2 regions of the Achromobacter sp. CSND-B12 genome follow, and region 2 is predicted to be linked to the other one. Evidence: predicted binding sites of a transcription regulator. Region 2 holds the regulator's gene; the other holds the start of a gene.
What was found. Region 2 encodes HrcA, which represses chaperone genes, less so after heat shock. Its sites were predicted from a motif close to TTAGCACTCNNNNNNNNNGAGTGCTAA; they were not measured.
Positions count from the first base shown of each region.

Region 1: rpoH (RNA polymerase sigma factor RpoH) is a predicted target of HrcA. The motif match lies at 1,918-1,944, and genes of this name have one in related genera.

Region 1 is NZ_JBREGJ010000001.1:3,333,130-3,338,567, reverse strand. Features, by position in the region: gene ACUTAG_RS15705 (phosphodiesterase) at 1-599, shown strand, start outside; gene rpoH (RNA polymerase sigma factor RpoH) at 987-1,871, opposite strand; gene ACUTAG_RS15695 (hypothetical protein) at 2,075-2,764, opposite strand; gene fghA (S-formylglutathione hydrolase) at 2,863-3,726, opposite strand; gene ACUTAG_RS15685 (hypothetical protein) at 3,962-4,765, shown strand; gene ACUTAG_RS15680 (glutamate synthase-related protein) at 5,119-5,438, shown strand, end outside.
Region 2 is NZ_JBREGJ010000001.1:4,455,397-4,460,834, reverse strand. Features, by position in the region: gene dnaK (molecular chaperone DnaK) at 1-859, opposite strand, end outside; gene ACUTAG_RS21095 (thioredoxin family protein) at 941-1,345, opposite strand; gene grpE (nucleotide exchange factor GrpE) at 1,360-1,917, opposite strand; gene ACUTAG_RS21085 (hypothetical protein) at 2,125-2,358, opposite strand; gene hemH (ferrochelatase) at 2,371-3,462, opposite strand; gene hrcA (heat-inducible transcriptional repressor HrcA) at 3,508-4,512, opposite strand; gene ACUTAG_RS21070 (NAD kinase) at 4,642-5,438, shown strand, end outside.

The sequences.
Region 1 (5,438 bases), 1.1 Mb from region 2:
GCGCCGCCCCGGCGCTGGATGGCGTCCGCATCCGTTGCCTGCCCGGCAACCACGACCTGCCATCCGCGCTGCGCCAGGAACTGCCCGAATGGTCGACGCCGGTGACCGACGTCGGCGCATGGCGCGTGATCTCGCTGGACACCACCGTGCCGGGCTCGAACGCCGGCCACTTGCCCGACAGCCAACTGGATCTGCTGGAGGCCGCGCTGGCCGAGGCGCCCGGGCGCCACACACTACTGGCCATGCACCACAACCCGATGCAGATCGACAGCCACTGGCACGACTCGATGATGATCGACAATCCCCAGGCGCTGTTCAAGTTGCTGACGCGCTGGCCGCAGGTGCGGGTACTGCTGTGGGGCCATGTGCATCACGAGTTCGACCGCCGCCGCCACAACCTGCGCATGCTGGCCACGCCTTCCACCTGCTTCCAGTTCAGCATCCGCGATGGCAAGCACGTGGTCGACAACCTCGCGCCCGGCTACCGCTGGATCAAGCTCTACCAGGACGGCTCCATGGCCACCGGCGTGCGGCGCGTGCAGGACGCGCTGTGGCACACGGGCGCCGAGCCCGGTCCGGACAGCGCGCGGGCGGCCTGAGAGCCGGCGGCCTGACAACCCCACAACGCTTTGGCAGCGCGGCCGCCTGCTACGTCACGCGTTTGGCGCGCGCAATAAAAAACGGGGCACCATATGCGTGGTGCCCCGCAAGCATCCGTCTCATAGGGGAGGGGAAAGAGGAGAAGCCGAGACGGATGACAAGACTGCCAACCAAAGTTCGCGGTCTACGTGAAGTTAGGCGGGGCGAGCTTCATTAAGTTTCTGAAATCGCCCGTTATTTCGCAGCGAATTTGTATCAATTTATTGGTGCGCCGCGACCATCGCCGCGGCACACCCCTCCCGCCGGCGCGCACGGCCGTCGGCGCAAAGCAAAAGGGCCGCGAATCGCGGCCCTTTGCATGGGTACGGCGGGGAAGCAGTCAGTAATCAGGCGGCCAGATTGCCGCGCATCTTCTTCAACGCCGCGGCCTCGATCTGGCGGATGCGTTCGGCCGACACGCCGAATTCCTGCGCCAGTTCGTGCAACGTGGCGCCGCCGTCGTCCTGCAGCCAGCGGGCTTCGACAATACGACGCGAACGCGGATCCAGCGCTTCCAGCGCGCTGGACAGCCCCGAGCTCTGCAACTGGTCGCGAGCGGCGCGTTCCAGCACACGGGTCGGCTCCTGGCGGCCTTCGTCGGACAGGTAGGCGATGGGCGCGTAGCTGTCGTCATCGTCGTCCTGGTTCTCGAGCGACATGTCGCGGCCCGACAGGCGCACTTCCATTTCGCTGACGTCCTCGCGGCGCACGTTCAGTTCGCGGGCGATGTGATCGACCTGCTCGGGATCCAGCGTCTGTCCGTCCGGGCGCATGCTGCGCAGGTTGAAGAACAGCTTGCGCTGGGCCTTGGTGGTGGCCACCTTTACCAGGCGCCAGTTGCGGATGATGTATTCGTGGATCTCGGCCTTGATCCAGTGCACGGCGAACGACACCAGGCGCACGCCGCGCTCGGGGTCGAAACGCTTGACGGCCTTCATCAGGCCGACATTGCCTTCCTGGATCAGGTCGGCGTGGGGCAAGCCATAACCCAGGTACTGGCGCGCCACCGACACCACCAGGCGCAGGTGCGACAGCACCAGCTCGCGCGCGGCGCCCAGGTCTTCGCTGTCGCGCAGGCGACGGCCGAGTTCGGTTTCGCGTTCGGCCGACAGGACCGGCAGGCGGTTCACGGCCGAGATGTAGGCATCGATCGTGCCGAGTGCGCCCGGATTGGCGATGGCCAACGCCAGGGCGTTGCCGGACGTGGCCAACGAGGTACTGGGTTGCTTCATTGCGGCAGTCTCCGGAATGCAAAGGGGTAAAGACATGGATTCGATGTTAGCACTCTAGTAAAGGGAGTGCTAATTCGACTATTGCGGCGCGTCAAAGTTTCCCTTTTATAGTGCGTCCCCAATTTTAAATTGCCGGCCCTCGATGGCAGCGTGCCTTGCGCCCTCAAGCCCGGCCGGCGGGTCGCGGCCGCAGAGTCGGACGCCTACCAGCCCAGGCGCTTCAAGCCGGCGGCGGTGGCCTCGCCGTCCGGCCGCACGAACAAGGCGCCGCGCGGATCCATGTAGACCTGGTAGGTCGCGCCGTCGAACAACGGCATGTAGGCCGCGCTGCCGAATTGGACATCGACGAAGGGAAACCAGTTCGGGAAGCTCTGCTTGAGCGAACCCAGGTCCGGCGCAGGCCAGTCGTCCAGGGCGTGGACCGAGCGGGTGGCCGAGGCCTCGCGCGCCGCATCGCTATATCGGCCGGACAGGCGTTCGAGGCGATACAACGGCGGCATGCCAGCCATCAGCGCCGGCAGTTTCCAGCGCACCACGCGGGCGTCGATCTGCCACTGGTCGCCATAGAGCACATACCGCTTGGCGCCCACGCCCGGCGCGGTGGCACTGACCTGGAACTGGCCCTCGGCCTGCTGGCGCACCTCGATGCGCGCCACCGGCTCGTCGGTGGTCAGGCGGAAGAACTGCACCAGCGACAGGGCCAGCAGCCCCGAGACGCCACCCAGCAACAGCAGCATCAGGCCAAACAGGCGGCGCACGGGCCGGAACTGGAAGGTGCGCCTGCCGCGCTCGTCGCGCGGACCGCCCCGGCCCAGCAGCATCGCCATACCCGGCAGGAAAAGGACCACCGCGGCCAGCAGGATCCAGACGAAGGGAGCGATTCCGTTGATCAAATCAGGCGATCCTATGCATAGAGCGCCGCGGCCGGGCGTCGGATGCCGGGCGCCCCGGGCCTGTCTCGGCAGGCCGCCCAGTATATAGAAGCGGGGCGTCAGGCCGCCGGTTTTCCAAGCCGCTCGACGTGAAACCGGATGTGATCCTCGATGAACGTGGAGATGAAGTAATAGCCGTGGTCGTAACCTTCCTGGCGGCGCAGTTCCAGCGGCTGGCCGGCGGTGGCGCAGGCGGCCTCGAATACCTCGGGATACAACTGCTCGGCCAGGAACTGGTCGGCCGTGCCCTGATCGATCAGGATGCCCGCGGGAAACGGCTGGCGCAAGCCGCGCATCAGCGCCGAGGCATCGTAGGCGGCCCAGTCGTCGGGATTCTCGCCCAAGTAGGCGCCGAATGCCTTCTTGCCCCAGGGGCACAAGCTGGGCGCCGCGATCGGGGCAAAGGCCGAGACCGAACGGAACTGGCCAGGGTTGTGCAGCGCCAGCACCAGGGCGCCATGGCCGCCCATCGAGTGCCCGAAGATGCCGACGCGCGCGGCGTCGCCGGGCAGCGCGCTGGTGACGATGGCGTGCAATTCACGCGTCAGGTAGCTGTCCATGCGGTAATGGGCGCGCCAGGGGCCGGTGGTGGCGTCCAGATAGAAGCCGGCGCCGGTGCCCAGGTCCCAGCTTTCGTCCTCGCCGGGCACGTTGGCGCCCCGCGGGCTGGTATCGGGCGCCACCAGCATCACGCCCAGCTCGGCGGCCAGGCGCTGGGCGCCGGCCTTGATCATGAAGGTTTCCTCGGTGCAGGTCAGGCCGGCCAGGTAGAACAGCACCGGCACCGGCCCCTGCTCGGCCTGGGGCGGGACGAACACGGAAAAACGCATCGGCAGGCCGATCTCGGCCGACTCATGGCGGTAATAGCGCTGCGAACCGCCAAAACAGCGATGCTGGGAAATGAGTTCCAGGGCGGCGGGCATGGCAGCGGTCTCCGGGTCTGAGGCTGAACAAAATTCGGGCGGGATTAGGGTATATCCACGGTACGACGATCCGTCGCCGAATGTTAACCTGCCCGAAACACGGAGTCCTTCCCACAAAAAGTATCGATTCCGTGCCCATATTGTGATCGCGGGACTTGACCAGCGACCACCGTGGCACTATTTATATACGTGAGAGAAGACAACCCGTTCTTCTGGAAGCGCAAGCCCTGACACTATGGCCCGTCTGCCCCGTCTGTACGCCCCTGGGCTGCCCCAACTGGTGCAGGCCAACTTCATTCAGCCATTGGCGGCGCCGTCCCAGCCCGCCCCGGCCGATATCCTCAACCAGCTTGCCGCGTGGCTGGGCGAATCCGCCCAGCGTCATCGTGTGTCGGTGCACGGCTGGCTGCTTGCCAACGATCGCATCCTGCTGCTGGCCACGCCCGCCGACGAGGAAGGCCTGCCGCGCCTGATGCAGACGCTGGGCCGCAACCTGGCCGCGCGCCTGCGCGGCGGCCGGGTGTTCGCCGGCCGCTACCGCTCGGCCCTGCTCGAGCCCGGCGCCTGGGTGCTGCCGGCGCTGGTGTGGCTGGAAACCTATCCGGTGCGCAGCGGCGCCTCGCAAGATCCCGATTCCTGGCCGTGGTCGTCGGCTTCCAGCCACACCGGCAACACCACCGCCGCCCCGGCGCAGTGGCAGTCCGATCATGCCGACTACTGGGCCTGCGGCAACACGCCGTTCGACCGCCAGGCCAATTACCGCAAACGTCTGCAGGACGGCCTGTCGCGCGAGGAAACCCAGCGCATCGACCAGGCGGTCTCCGGCCAATGGGCGCTGGGCGGCCCGAGTTTCATCGCCAGCCTGGCGCATACCGCCAGCCGCCGCGTGGCGCCAGGCCAGCGCGGACGCCCGCGCAAGAAGCCGGCCGCGCCGGCCGCCGTCGATGCCGACCCGGCCGCGTCCACGCCACCGGCCTCGCCGCCGACTGCCAACGGCCACGGACCGGGTTCCGGCAACGGCGGCGGTTCCACTTCCTGACACAGCGCCTTCGGGCGCTTTTTCATGGCCGTTTCGGGACGCACCGACCGACAGCGGCCTGCGCTTGCCGGCCGCCGGTTGGTGCGCGGCCAAAAAACATCACAATAAACGGGGACACACCATCACGAAAACAGGGGGTAATCCACCCTGGCGCCACCCCTTGCGAAAGGTGCACCCTGGGAAGCCTTGTCTGACGCGCCTGTTGATGCGTCACCATATTAATGCCCTACGGCGGTGCATTGCTTTAATTAGGGTCACACCCCTTATATTCTTATTGCACCCTACTACGCGCGGGGGTATTGTCCGTTCCTGCACTGCAACATTGGAACGCAGTCTTTACTGCGGAGCGCGCCATGCCCCACACCACCCCGAACGATTCCTGTCCCACCCCCAAGGCGACCCCGATCGATGCCAGCCGCATCGGTCTGCCGCCCGCCCAGGGCCTGTACCACCCCAAGAACGAACATGACGCCTGTGGCGTGGGCTTCGTGGCGCACATCAAGGGCAAGAAAAGCCACGCCATCATCCAGCAGGGCCTGAAGATCCTGGAGAACCTCGATCACCGCGGCGCGGTGGGCGCGGACAAGCTGATGGGCGACGGCGCCGGCATCCTGATCCAGATTCCCGACACGCTCTACCGCGACGAGTTCGCCCAGCATGGCATCACCCTGCC
Region 2 (5,438 bases):
TGTACGGCAGGTTGATCTCGGTCTGCTGGCTGGAGGACAGCTCGATCTTGGCCTTTTCGGCGGCTTCCTTCAGGCGCTGCAGGGCCAGCACGTCCTTGGACAGATCGACGCCTTGTTCCTTCTTGAACTCGCCGATGATGTAGTCGATGATGCGCTGGTCGAAGTCTTCGCCGCCCAGGAAGGTGTCGCCGTTGGTCGACAGCACTTCGAACTGCTTTTCGCCATCGACGTCGGCGATTTCGATGATGGACACGTCGAACGTGCCGCCGCCCAGGTCATACACGGCGATCTTGCGGTCGCCCTTTTCGGTCTTGTCCAGGCCGAAGGCCAGCGCGGCCGCGGTCGGCTCGTTGATGATGCGCTTGACTTCCAGGCCGGCGATGCGGCCGGCGTCCTTGGTGGCCTGGCGCTGGCTGTCGTTGAAGTAGGCCGGCACCGTGATGACGGCCTCGGTCACTTCCTCGCCCAGGTAGTCCTCGGCGGTCTTCTTCATCTTGCGCAGCACGTCGGCCGACACTTGGGGAGGCGCCATCTTCTTGCCGCGCACTTCCACCCAGGCGTCGCCGTTGTCGGCCTTGACGATGGCATAGGGCATCAGGTTGATGTCCTTCTGCACCGCCTTTTCCTCGAACTTGCGGCCGATCAGGCGCTTCACCGCGTACAGGGTGTTCTTGGGGTTGGTCACTGCCTGGCGCTTGGCGGGCGCGCCCACCAGGGTTTCGCCGTCGTCCATGTAAGCGACGATCGAGGGGGTGGTGCGGGCGCCTTCGGCGTTTTCGATGATCTTGACCTGACCGCCGTCCATGACAGCCACGCAGCTGTTGGTCGTGCCCAGGTCGATGCCAATAATTTTGCTCATGGTCGGGTTACCTTGGATAAATCTGTGAAATTGGAGAGAAATTTCCTGTCCCCACATAACTGGGGCTGCCCGCAGGGTTTTTCAAGACGCCTGGCTGGAATTTTCCGCCGGGGTCTCCTGCAGGCGCCGGATCGCCGCCGTGAACTGGGGCAATCCGGGCCAACCGGTAATGCGGCCGAGCCGCTTTCCGGCCCGGTAAAGCACAAAAGTGGGGACGCCATGCAGGGAGAAGCGACGGCCCAGGGGTTCGTCGGCGTAGACGTCAGCCTCGAACCAGGTCAGGCCCAGGCCCAGCAGGGTTTCCTGGTGCAGCAATGCCGCCTGCTTGAAGAGATTGCAGTTATAGCAATCCTGGCCCCACAGGAACACGCAGCGCAGGTCCGATCCCGGCGCCTGGACCACGGCCGCGTCGAATCCCGCGGAGTCGACATGCCGCATGTCGAAGACCGCGAAGACCTGCGCCGGGTCGAAACGGGGATCGGTCATGGCGCGCCGCCCGCTCAGCCTTGGCCGGCGGACACCACTACCAGCGCCGGGCGCAGCGTGCGATCGGCGATGACGTAGCCTTTCTGCAGCAGTTGCACCACCGTGTTGGCGGGCTGCTCGGCGGGAATCGACGAAATAGCCTGGTGCAGGTGCGGATCGAACTTGTCGCCCTGGACCGGCGCGATTTCCTTGAGCAGGTTGCGCTCGAAGGCGGCGGCCAGCTGCTTGAGCGTCACTTCGACGCCTTCGCGCAGCGTGTCCACGGTCTGGTCGGCCTGGGCCAGCGCGGCCTCCAGGCTGTCCTTGACCGGCACCAGGCTTTCCGCGAACGACTCGATGCCGAACTTGCGCGCCTTGGACACTTCTTCCTGGGCGCGGCGGCGCACGTTCTCGGCTTCGGCGCGCACGCGCAGAAGCTGGTCCTGCTGCTCATTGACGGTAGCCTGGGCCGCGTCCAGCTGGGCGCGCAACTCGTTCAGCTCGGCCTGCGCGGCGTCCTGGGCGGCGGGGGCCGCATCGGCGTCATCGCCGAATCCGGGCGTCTGATCTACAGGCTCGTTGGGTGCCGTCATGGGGAATCCTCCAAAAAGAATGGCTTTCGCAGACATGAATGGGGGCCAATACCCCTATTTCAAGCCCGGGAAAGCAAATATTCCCCGTCGCGGACCACCCTTGGGACGGGGCGGAATCCACGGCAAGAAGCCCGCCGTTCTCCTGGAGCCCCTTCAGACGCCCAGGATCAGGGGGCAAAATGCCCGTCCGGCCCGGTCAACGACAGGTCATTTCTTGCCCGGCTGGGCCGGGGCCGGCGCGTCGCTGGCGGGAAAGGTGTCTTTCAGGGCCCGGTCGACGGCAGGGTCGTCGTCGGGTTCCGGGTTGATGGCGATCGGGTCGCTTGCGGGGAAGGTCTCGGCCAGCGCCTCGTCCAGCTCGTGTTCGACCTGATCCTCGTCCACCGGGGTGCTGACGTTCCCCTTTTTCACAATCTTGCCCGTCTTGGGATCATGGTGCATGCGCCCTCTCCTTCAAGTCCGTGAATGCGTGGGCCACCCCTGCAAGTGCCGTTCCACCAGAGTGGCCAACCCTGCGATCCAGGCCGGATCGTCGTTCAGCGCCGGAATGTAACGGAATTGCCTGCCGCCCGCGCCAAGAAAGGCGTCGCGGCACTCCAGGCTGATCTCTTCCAGGGTTTCCAGACAGTCTGCCACAAATCCCGGACACACCACATCCACCTCGGTCACGCCCGAGGCGGCCAGCGCCTTCAGGGTCGGTTCAGTATAGGGTTCGAGCCAGCGGGCGGTGCCGAAGCGGCTCTGGAAGGTCACTTCGATCTGCTCGCGCGGCAGCGAGAGACGCTGCGACAGCAGCCGCGCGGTTTCCATGCAGTCGCGGTAATACGGATCGCCCAGCTCGATGGAATAACGCGGCAATCCGTGGAAACTCATGACCAGTTTCTGCGGCTTGCCGTGCTCGCGCCAATGCGCCTCGATGCTGGCGGCCAGCGGATCCAGGTAGAGGGGTTCCTGGTGGAAGCGCTTGATGAAGCGCATTTCCGGCTGGTCGCGCAGCCGGGCCGCATGGCGCGTGACGGCATCGACCACGGTGGCGGTGGTGCTGGCGGCATACTGCGGGTACAGCGGCACGGTCAGGATGCGTTCGCATCCTTGCGCCCGCAAGCGCGAGATGGCGTCGGGGATCGAGGGATTGCCGTAGCGCATGCCCAGCTCGACCACCGCCTCGACGCCGGCGGCGCTCAAGGCCGCCTGCACGCCTTCGGCCTGGCGGCGGCTGTAGACCATCAGCGGCGAGCCGTCCTTGAGCCAGACGCCGGCATAGCGCGGCTCCAGTTTCTTGGGACGCAGCGTCAGCACCAGGCCGTGCAGGATCGGCTTCCAGAGATAGCGCGGGATCTCGATCACGCGGGGATCCGACAGGAATTCGCCCAGGTACTTGCGGATGTCCTTCTTGCCAGGGGTGTCCGGCGTGCCAAGGTTCACCAGCAGCACGCCGACCTTGCCTTCGACCCGCGGCGGCGGATCTTCGTTGAAGGGGTCTTCCTGCTCGGCTTCGGGCAGGTAGCGTTCAGGCCAGAGATACTTGAACAGGCGAAGAAACACAAAAACTCCCCTTCCTCCGCCAGGAGGATGTCGGTTCGGGTGGGACTACTGGTTGTGGCTGAGGGCGTTGGACAGCAGGCGGGCCGTAATGTCCACGATCGGGATGACACGCTCGTAGGCCATGCGGGTTGGGCCGATCACGCCGAGCGTGCCGACCACCTTGCCGTCCACGCCGTAGGGCGCGGTGATGACCGAGACCTCTTCCATCGGCACCAGCTGGGAATCGCCGCCGATGTAGATCTGCACCCCCTGCGCCCGGCTCGACACGTCGAGCAGCTGCAGCAGGTCGGTCTTTTTCTCGAACAGCGAGAACATCTTGCGCAGGCGGTCCATGTCGGACGCGATGTCAGTGACGTCGAGCAGCTTGCGCTCGCCCGAGATGACCACGGCGTCGCCATCCTCGGCCGCTTCGGCGCTGGCCTCGACCGCCGCCTGCATCAGCCGGGAGATGTCCTCGCGCAACTGCGCCAGTTCGGTCGAGAGGGTGCGCCGCACCGCGTCGAAGGACTTGCCGGCGAAATGGACGTTGAAGAAATTGCCCGCCTCCAGCAGTTCGGCCTCGGCGTAGTCGCGCTGCACGAACAGGATGCGGTTCTGCACGTCGCCGTCGGGCGTGACGATGATCAGCAGCACGCGCTTGTCGGACAGGCGGATGAATTCGATCTGGCGAAAGACCTGGGCCCGCTTGGGAGTCAGCACCACGCCGGCGAACTGGGTCAGGTTCGACAGCAGCGCCGCGGCGGCGTTGACCGCGCGGGTGGGTTCGGCCGCCGCCAGCATGTCGCCCATGTTGTGGGGTTCGAGCTGGTAGGACTGCACCGCCAGCAGCGAATCGACGAACATGCGGTAGCCACGGGGCGTGGGAATGCGCCCCGCGGAGGTGTGCGGACTGTGGATCAGGCCCAGTTCTTCCAGGTCCGCCATGACGTTGCGGATGGTGGCGGGCGACAGATCGAAAACCTTCGATAGCGTCCGCGAGCCGACTGGTTGCCCATCGGCGATGTAGCGTTCGATCAACGCTTTCAGTAATGCGCGTGCGCGGTCATCCATAGCGGGTATTTTAGGGAATCTTTTCCAATTAAGGCGATTTTTGTCCCGCAAGCCGATATGCGGCCCCATATAATCGGCTAACAGGCCCGATTCCGGACCGATTTCGTTTTTCTGATTCGCCTTGCCACCATGCACTTTCCTACCGTCGCGCTGATCGGCAGATACCAGGACACCGGCCTGGCCACTCCGCTAAGGGCGCTCGCGCACGCGCTCACGCAGGCCGGGCGGCAGGTGCTCGTCGATGCCGACACGGCCCGCAACACCGGCCTCACGGAATACCCGGTCGCCACTTACGAAGAGATCGGCAAGGATGCGTCGCTGGCGGTGGTCATGGGCGGCGACGGCACGGTGCTGGGCGCCGCGCGCCACCTCGCGCCCTACGGCGTGCCGGTGGTCGGCATCAACCACGGCCACCTGGGTTTCATCACCGACATTCCCGTGCAGGACGCGCACGGCGCGCTGACGCGCGTGCTGGAGGGCAACTTCCAGATCGAAGAGCGCATGCTGCTCGAAGGCAGCGCCTGGCGCGGCGACCAGCAGATGTACGCGGCCTCGGCCCTGAACGACGTGGTGCTGAACCGCGCCGGGCGCGGCGGCATGATCGAGGTGCGCGTCGAACTCGACGGCGCCTTCATGTACACGCAACGCGCCGACGGCCTGATCATCGCCACGCCGACCGGCTCGACCGCCTATGCACTGTCGGCCAACGGCCCGATCCTGCACCCCGGCATGAACGCCATGGTGCTGGTGCCGGTGGCGCCGCAGACCCTGTCCAACCGCCCCATCGTCATTCCCGACAGCGGCGTGCTGAACATGACGCTCACCGCCATGGGCCGCGTCGAGGTCGGCGCCAGCGTGCATTTCGACATGCAGACCTGGTCCGACCTGCAGCCCGGCGACCGCATCGTGGTGCAGCGCGCGCCCTA